Regions from separate parts of the Comamonas sp. 17RB genome, predicted to be linked through region 2. Evidence: predicted binding sites of a transcription regulator. Region 2 holds the regulator's gene; the other holds the start of a gene.
What was found. Region 2 encodes FNR, which switches genes on or off when oxygen is low (the NO sensors DNR and NnrR bind a similar motif). Its sites were predicted from a motif close to TTGATNNNNATCAA; they were not measured.
Positions count from the first base shown of each region.

Region 1 (4,196 bases), on a different contig from region 2:
GCCACCAAACTTGGCAACGGGGGTGCGGACAGCAGAAACGATAACGATGTCTTCCATGGTCTTCCTCTTGTGTTTTTCCGTATCGGGGTGGTTGAGCTCCGCAGCCAATGACAGCCCAGGGGCCGTGCAGCGGCTGCTTCAGATATTGCACCGCAGCATTCTGCCCTGTCCTCCAGGGCTGCGGCAGCGAAACCTCAGGCTTTTTGCAGCACGTAGCTGCCGGGTGCTGGCATGCGTTCCTTGTATTTGGTGCCTTGACCGTAGCGCTTGGGCGCAGCAATTTGCTTGCCAGCGTGGCCTTTGAGCCAGCCGGCCCAGTCTTCCCACCAACTGCCGGGCTGCTCTTGCGCCCCTTCCAGCCACTGGGCCTGGGTGGGCGGCAGTGCACCGTCCTCCCGGATCCAGTGGCTGCGCTTTTTCTTGGCAGGCGGGTTGATCACCCCCGCAATGTGACCGGAGGCTCCCATCACAAAGCGCTTGGGGCCGGGCAGGACCTGGGTGGACGCATAGGACGCGGTGATGGGCACAATATGGTCTTCGCGTGACCCGTAGACATACACCGGCAGCTTGAGCTTGCGCAGGTCGATCTGCTCGCCGCACACGGTCAGCCTGTTGGGCTGCACCATGTTGTTCTCCAGATAGAAGTTGCGCAGATACCAGGCGTACCACGGACCCGGCAGATTGGTGCAGTCGCTGTTCCAGTACAGCAGATCGAACGCGGGAGGGGTTTCACCCTTCAGGTAGTTGCCCACCACGTAATTCCAGACCAGGTCATTGGGACGCAGGAAACTGAAGGTGGACGCCAGGTCCTGACCGGCCATCAGCCCGCCCTGCCCCATCTGCATCTCGCGGTATTTGACGAAGTTCTCGTCGATAAACAGATCCAGGATGCCGGTGTCCTGGAAGTCGATCAGCGTGGTCAGGAAGGTGGCGCTGGCCACCGGGTGCTCTCCGCGCGCGGCCAGCACTGCCAGGCCGGTGGCCAGCATGGTGCCTCCCACACAGAAACCCAGCGCGTTGATCTTGGGTGCATCGGCGATCTCCTGCACCACGGCAATGGCGCGCAGGATGGCTTCTTCGATGTAGTTGTCCCAGGTGCGGTCGCCCATGGCCGCATCGGGGTTGCGCCAGCTCACCACGAAGGTGCGGTGCCCCTCGCTGACGGCATAGCGGATCAATGAATTGTCGGGCTGCAAATCCAGGATGTAGTACTTGTTGATGCAGGGAGGCACCATCAGGAAGGGGCGCTCGTGCACCTTGGCCGTCAGCGGCTTGTACTCGATCAGCTGAAAGTACTCGTTCTCATACACCACCGCGCCTTCGGTGGTGGCCACGTTCTTGCCCACCTCGAACACGCTTTCGTCCGTCATGGACACATGGCCCTGCTGGATGTCGTGCAGCAGATTCTGCACGCCCTTGGCGATGCTCTCTCCACGCGTTTCGATGGCTTTTTGCTGGGCATCGGGGTTCAGCGCCAGAAAGTTGCTGGGCGCCATGGCCGCCACCCACTGCTCCACGGCAAAGCGGATGCGCTGGCGGGTCTTTTCGTCCGCCTGCACCGAATCGGCCATGCCGGTCAGCACCTTGGCGTTGAGCGCATAGCTGGCAGCCGAGAACGCCGCCAGCGGGTTGTGCTCCCAGGGTGCGGCGCTGAAGCGCTTGTCCTTGGGCACGGGTGCCTTCATACCGGCGGCCCACAAGGCCGTGGCTTCCCGCACGTATTCCTGCTGCAGCGCCTGCAGCTTGCCCGGCTCGAACTGCACCGACGGTACGGCGCCGGGCGCCTTGGGATCGATCTGCTGGAATGACTGCAGGGTCTTGGCCCAATGCTCGCCAAAGAACTGCTGGAAAGCCTGGGCGCTTTGGCCCCAGATAGGTTCAGAATTCATGCCTGCCTTGTCCCCTTGGTGTTGCTGTCGCTGTCAGCCCGCATGCCATGTGTCGCCAACGGGCTTGCATCCATTGTTGCCGAGGCGGCAGGCGCTGACAACGCAACCCAGCGCCGCACTGTGCCTTGCTTGGAGGGACGTTGACAGACATCAAGCCAGATTCACGGCATTTTCGGGTGTGCATACCGCCCTCTGCCCTATGCTTGGCGCCATGTATCTGATCCTGATTGCCTGGTTTTACGTCACCTTGATGATGGCCATTGCCGAAGCCAGCAACCCCGTGGGTTCGGTGCTGGGTGGCATCGTGACGTTTGTGCTGTATGGCCTGCTCCCCATGGCCATCGTGGGCTACATCATGGCCACGCCCGAGCGAAAACGCCGCTTGAAAGCCCGGCGCGAAGCCGAGCAGCAAGCCTGGGATGCTGCCCAGGAGCCACCTGCAACCAACACCAAGTCCACGCCGACCGGAACGATCGAGACGCCGGCCACGGCGGGCATTGACTCCACACCCGTCTTCCCTGCCGAAGCGCGGCCAGCGAACGCTACCGCCCCGACAGAACAGCACCCCTGAAAGACGGACGCCGACCAACGGCATGCTACTTGCAGCGCGCACGCCACAGTCTGTCCAGGCCACCCAGCCAAGTTGCAAGCAATTGAAAACTGTGCGTACCCACCGGCGCAGGGCAGCCAATCAATCGCGGCGATCACGCCCCAAAGCACCGCCACGGTGTCCGGGGTAGCCCGGCCGACTGGGCATGACGGCCGTCAGCTTCGCGCTGCAGACGTTTGCCCGTCCAGCCAGATGCATGCTGCCATCCGTCCCGTGCTACCTAGCACCGCAGCATCACGGCGGTGGGAAAAAAAGCGGGTGCTGTCGGTGACCGTGCACCAGGGCGTGCTGCCGTCATTTCCGTAGATGCCCGTCAGACCCAGCGCCTGCAGCCGCTGGCGGGCCAGTCCTGGCAGGTTGGCCCACCATTTTCCCGACACCGCGCCGGGTGTGAAGCAACTGGCCGCTTGCGCGGATGCGGTGACGAACGCCTGGCGGACTTCGCTGCCCACCTCGAACGCCGTGGGGCCGATGCACGGCCCCAGCCAGACCTGGGTATCGGCTGCGATGGCAGCCACCGTCTGAACCGACATCGCTTCAGCAGCATGTGGCAGGGCTGCAGACGCCGGATGCGCCTGGCGTGCCTGTACCTGCCTTGCAAAACGGGCAAACACCGTCTCCAGTACGCCCACACCGTCCTGCCCCACCAGTCCGCGCCACCCTGCATGAGCTGCGGCCACCACCGGCACATGGCGGTGGGCCAGCAGCACCGGCAGGCAATCGGCCACCATGATGGTGCACACCGCATCCGGCTGATCGCTCACGCAGGCGTCTGCTGCGACTCCGTCGGCGGTGTGAGCATGCAATGCCTCCACATCGCAGCCATGCACCTGCTGCAAGAACACCGGGCGCGCTCCAGGGCTGCTGCGCTGGATGGCTTCGGTCAGGATGTGGCGGTTGGCGGCCACAGCGGCAGAGTCGTCGCGCACATGGTCGCCCAGGTTCAGGCTGTCAAACGGGGCTTGGCTCACCCCGCCTGCACGGGTGGTGAACAGGGTTTGTACACCCGCGATCTGCGGCCATTCAGGCGCCAGCCAGGGGTGGGACACAGGCATCATCGCACTCTCACGCATCGTCGTTCTTCTCGTTCACACACCACATTCAAGCTCCATACTCGGTGCAACACCGCCGTTCAGGCCTGTGCATCCGGGCAGGCCGAGGGCTGCGCCGCTTGCACGGCGGACTGCGCCAGCGCGGCGTCATAAGCGGCCAGGGTGGCAGGCAGGCCGTCCAGGGGCACGCCAAAGCGCTGGGCATTGAAGATCTGCGGCACCAGACAGCAGTCGGCCAAAGTCAGGCTGTCGCCCCAGCACAGCGTGGACGGAGCCATACCCAGGCGCGCGCGCTCGGTCGCCAGCAATGCCAGCTCGCGCTCGAAAGCCTCCAGGCCCTGGCGCACCCAGTGGTGGTACCACAGGTTCTTGGTGTCGTCGCTCAAACCGCCTTCGTGCACCAGCCAGCGCAGCACCCGCAGATTGTTCAAAGGGTGGATATCGCAAGCCACCATCTGCGCCAGACCGCGGATGCGTGCACGGGCCAGCGCATCGCCTGGCAGCAGGCTGGGCTGGGGATGGGTCTCGTCCAGGTACTCAATGATGGCCATGGACTGGTTCAACCAGGCGGTACCGCCGCCAATATCCAGAGCCGGCACCAGGCTGTCCCCCATGTGCGCCAGGTAATCCGGCGCCCGCTGCGCG
Region 1 is NZ_JASHHY010000004.1:40,173-44,368, forward strand. It holds gene QM470_RS08470 (acetyl-CoA C-acetyltransferase) at 1-57, opposite strand, end outside; gene QM470_RS08475 (PHA/PHB synthase family protein) at 195-1,889, opposite strand; gene QM470_RS08480 (hypothetical protein) at 2,101-2,460, shown strand; gene QM470_RS08485 (purine nucleoside phosphorylase YfiH/LACC1 family protein) at 2,655-3,554, opposite strand; gene maiA (maleylacetoacetate isomerase) at 3,632-4,196, opposite strand, start outside.
Region 1: the regulator FNR is predicted to act here: its motif matches at 2,030-2,043, upstream of QM470_RS08475 (PHA/PHB synthase family protein).

Region 2 (4,196 bases):
CGGTTCCAAGCAACGACAGCCACATGGGCTAGATGATCCTGGAAAAGCGCGCCCGGTTCTTGCCGGCCTGCAAATGCCGGTCAAACGTCATGGCCACGCCGCGCACAAAGAACCAGCCCATGGGCGTGACCTTGATGCCGTCGTCGTCGATCACCACCAGGCCCTGCTCCTGCTGCTGGGCCAGCATCTCCAGCTCGGCCGCGAAGTAGCGCTGGAAGTCCAGCAGCCAGGACTGGCTCATGGGCTCGAACAGCACTTCGCCCTGGCACATCAGCGACATGATGACGGCGCGCCGCACCAGGTCGTCGCGCCCCAGCGCCAGGCCCCGCACCACGGGCAGCCGACCCTGGTCGAGGAAGTCGTAATACTCTTCCAGGGTCTTGGCGTTCTGGCTGTAGGTGGCACCCACGCGGCCGATGGCGGACACCCCCAGGGCAATCAGGTCGCAGTCCGGCTGCGTGCTGTAGCCCTGGAAGTTGCGGTGCAGCCGTCCTTGCCGCTTGGCAATGGCCAGCGCATCTTCCGGCAGTGCGAAGTGGTCCATGCCCACATAGACATAGCCAGCCTGCATGAAGGCATCGATGGAGCCCGAGAGCATGGACAGCTTGTCCGAAGCCTCCGGCAGGTCTTCCTGCGCAATGCGGCGCTGGGGCTTGAAGCGTTCCGGCAGATGCGCATAGGCATACAGCGCGATCCGGTCCGGCCGCAGCTGGCACACCTGCTCCAGGGTACGCTGGAACGATGCAGCGGTCTGCTTGGGCAGGCCATAGATCAGGTCCACATTGACCGAGTGAAAGCCCAGCTCGCGCGCCGCCTGCACCAGATCGAAGACCTGCTCGGCCGGCTGCTCGCGGTGCACCGCCTTTTGCACATCGGGGTCGAAATCCTGCACCCCGAAGCTCAGGCGGTTGAAGCCCAGCTGCGCCAGATGGGCCAGGCGTTCGCGGGTGACGGTGCGGGGATCGACCTCGATGGAATATTCGCCCACCGCTTCAAAACTGAAGTTGGCGCGCAGCATATCCATCAGCTGGGTCAGCTCGGCATCGGACAGGAAGGTGGGAGAGCCGCCGCCCAGGTGCAGCTGGCTGACCGCCTGTCCCTTGCCACAATGCGCCACCTGCAGAGCCACCTCTTTTTCCAGGTACTGCAGATAGGTCTGCGCGCGTTCATGGTGCTTGGTGATGATCTTGTTGCACGCGCAGTAGTAGCACAGGGCCTCACAGAAAGGCACATGCACATACAGTGACATGGGAAGCGCCTTGGCCGCAGAATGGTGCTTGCGCTGTTCCAGCGCCAACACATAATCATCCTGACCAAATGCTTCAATAAAGCGATCAGCGGTGGGATAAGAGGTATAACGGGGCCCAGGCACGTCGTACCGACGCAAAAGCTCCGGCGTTACTGCTGTCATTGAATATTCCTTAGGTGCTGTACGGCACTGTGCCGCAGCCCGGGGAAATTAGCCTTGATGCATATCAAGACATTCAAATACCATACCTGAGACAATTGACTCACATCATTCGCACAACTGAGCACCCCCTCTCTCGCCTCCCAGCCCGATAACCTTTCAGCGTTACGTCCAATGGCCCGTTCAGCGGGAGCCCAAGGCGTCAGTGCCATGACACCACCCCCTATCAAAGTCACCTGCTCCAACTGCAATCTGCGTGAACTGTGCATGCCCACAGGCTTGAATGAGCAGCAGTTGCACCGTATTGACGATATTGTGGCCACACGCCGCAAAATCAAACGGGGCAGCACCTTGTTCCGCAATGGCGAGGCATTTACTGCGCTCTATGCCATCCGCACCGGTTTCTTCAAAACCTGCGTGGCCACGGAAGACGGCCGTGACCAGGTGACGGGCTTCCAGATGGCGGGCGAGATCATCGGCTTGGACGGCATCGTGCACGACCACCACACCTGTGATGCCGTAGCCCTGGAAGACGCCGAAGTCTGCGTCATGCCGTTCGACCGCCTGGAAGAGCTGTCGCGCGAAGTGACGGCCCTGCAGTCGCATGTGCACAAGGTGATGAGCCGCGAGATCGTGCGCGAACACGGCGTGATGCTGCTGCTGGGCAGCATGCGTGCCGAAGAGCGCCTGGCCGCCTTTGTGCTGAACCTGGTGCAGCGCCTGCACACCCGGGGCTTCTCGTCTTCCGAGCTGGTGCTGCGCATGACGCGTGAAGAGATCGGCAGCTACCTGGGCCTGAAGCTGGAAACGGTCAGCCGCACCTTCTCGAAGTTTGTCGAGGAAGGCCTGGTCGAAGTGAAGCAGCGCCATGTGCGCATCCTGGACACCGAAGGCCTCAAGCGCATCGTCAACAGCCAGCACGCCTGCGAGTGAGAGCAGCCGCCACCGCGGCGCGGCTCCAGCACCCCCGCCTCCTTCCGGAGGCTTTTTTCATGGTGCCCGGCCTTGCCGCACCACGGCATTCCTGCACGTCGGCAGTGCGCGGGCCTGCCCGCACAGCCCTGCGGGGGGCCGCTCCCTCCCCCACTTCACAGAGGCCGCTCACAGCGACGGAACGCGGCGCTCCTGGGCATTGAGCTCCTGCGGGGACAGGGCCAGCAGGCTGGTCATGGCCGATGCCATCATGATGATGGCCCAGAACAGGAAGAAGGCCACCGTGCACACGCCCAGGCGCGACACCTCGCCGTAGGCCGACAGCCACTGCATTTCCAGCGGGTCGACCACGGCAAACACCAGCATCTCCATCACCCCGGCGGCCAGAAAGGCAGGCCAGGCAATCCACATCCAGCGACGCAACAGCATGGGTCTCTCCTTGTTGTGGCAGGCAGATGCCCCATTGTGCGAGCCTCTGCCTGCCGCGTCACCGCCTGCAGCGTCCCCACAAACCCTGAAAAAGGCATAAAAAAAGCCAGCCGGTAGGCTGGCTTGCTGTGGCTGCAGCGCAGGTACCGCAGGCCCTGCGCTGGCGCCCGGCTTACTTGCTGCCGCGCAGCAAGGCCTTGAGTGCGCTTTGCAGGCGCTGGGCCGCGCTGTCGCTGCGCTCCGCAGCCAGCACCGCCGCCACATCCTGCTCCCAGGTGGTGCGGGGATCGGTGGCCTTGCGGTTGGTCAGCAGCTGCAGCTGCAGTGCACGGCGTGCGGACAGCTGGTCGGCCGGGGTGGGCACGTCGGCAGCCATTTCCAGGCGCAGCAGCGACTCGGCGGCTTCGCCCTTGGCGGCTGCGCCCACGGCGGCATGCCAGCTGTTGCGGGAAGCATTGCTCAGCTTGCCCAGTTCCTGCGCGGGCGGCACCAGGGCCGCATCGCGCTTGGACCAGGCGTCCATCAGCTGGGTCAGGGCTTCGCCATGGGCCTGGGCCGTCAGCTTGCGCAGCGCAGACTGGGCGTGTTCCTGGGCTTCACGCTGGGCGCGGAAAGCCGCATCGCCCAGGCGCGGGCCACGGGCCGGGCGCTCGAAACGGTCACCGCGGTCACCGCGATCCTGGCGGGGGCCGGGCTTGCGGCCACCAGCCGCCGCAGCCGGGGCTTCCTTGCGCATGCCGGGGCGGTCGTCGCCACGCACGGCCTTCACCGGGCGGTCGGTCGCCACGGGCGCAGCCGGTGCCGCCGCGGCAGCTGGCTGGGCGGCTTCGGCCGCAGGGGCGGCACGCAGGGCTTCTTCCAGCGCGGTCAGCGCGGCGCGGATCTTCTGCGCATCGCCTTCGGCGTTGGCGGCTTCCAGCTGCTGCGAGGCTTCCAGCACCGCACGGTCATGGGCGCTGAGCGATTCCAGATTGACGGCACGGCTGCCGCGCTCACCACGCTCGGCCGGCTTGCGGCTGAAGGCCTCGTCCAGCGGCTTGCGGAACGCATCCCACAGCTTCTGTTCCTGGCGGCGGTCCACCGGCACTTCCTGGGCTTCGGCCTGCCAGCGTTGCTGCAGCGCCTTGATGGCGGCGATCTGCAGCGCCGGGGCTGCGCCCAGTGCCTGGGCTTCCTCGATCATGGCCTGGCGGCGCTGCAGGCTGTCCTTCTGGGCCTGCTGCAGCGGAGCTTCGGCTTCGTTGATGGCCTGGCGCCATTGCTGTTGCAGCTCGGCATACAGCTTCTCGCCCACATGGCCGCCTTCGCGCCAGCGTTCGGAAAACTGGCGCAGGCTGCGGGCCATGCCCTTCCAGTCCTTGGAGTCCTTGACGGACTGTCCCCAGGCACGGAGTTCCTCGATCAGCGTGGTGCGCGACGCCTTGTG
Region 2 is NZ_JASHHY010000005.1:60,960-65,155, reverse strand. It holds gene QM470_RS10425 (sulfite exporter TauE/SafE family protein) at 1-25, opposite strand, end outside; gene hemN (oxygen-independent coproporphyrinogen III oxidase) at 29-1,411, opposite strand; gene fnr (fumarate/nitrate reduction transcriptional regulator Fnr) at 1,619-2,341, shown strand; gene QM470_RS10410 (hypothetical protein) at 2,510-2,770, opposite strand; gene QM470_RS10405 (DUF349 domain-containing protein) at 2,943-4,196, opposite strand, start outside.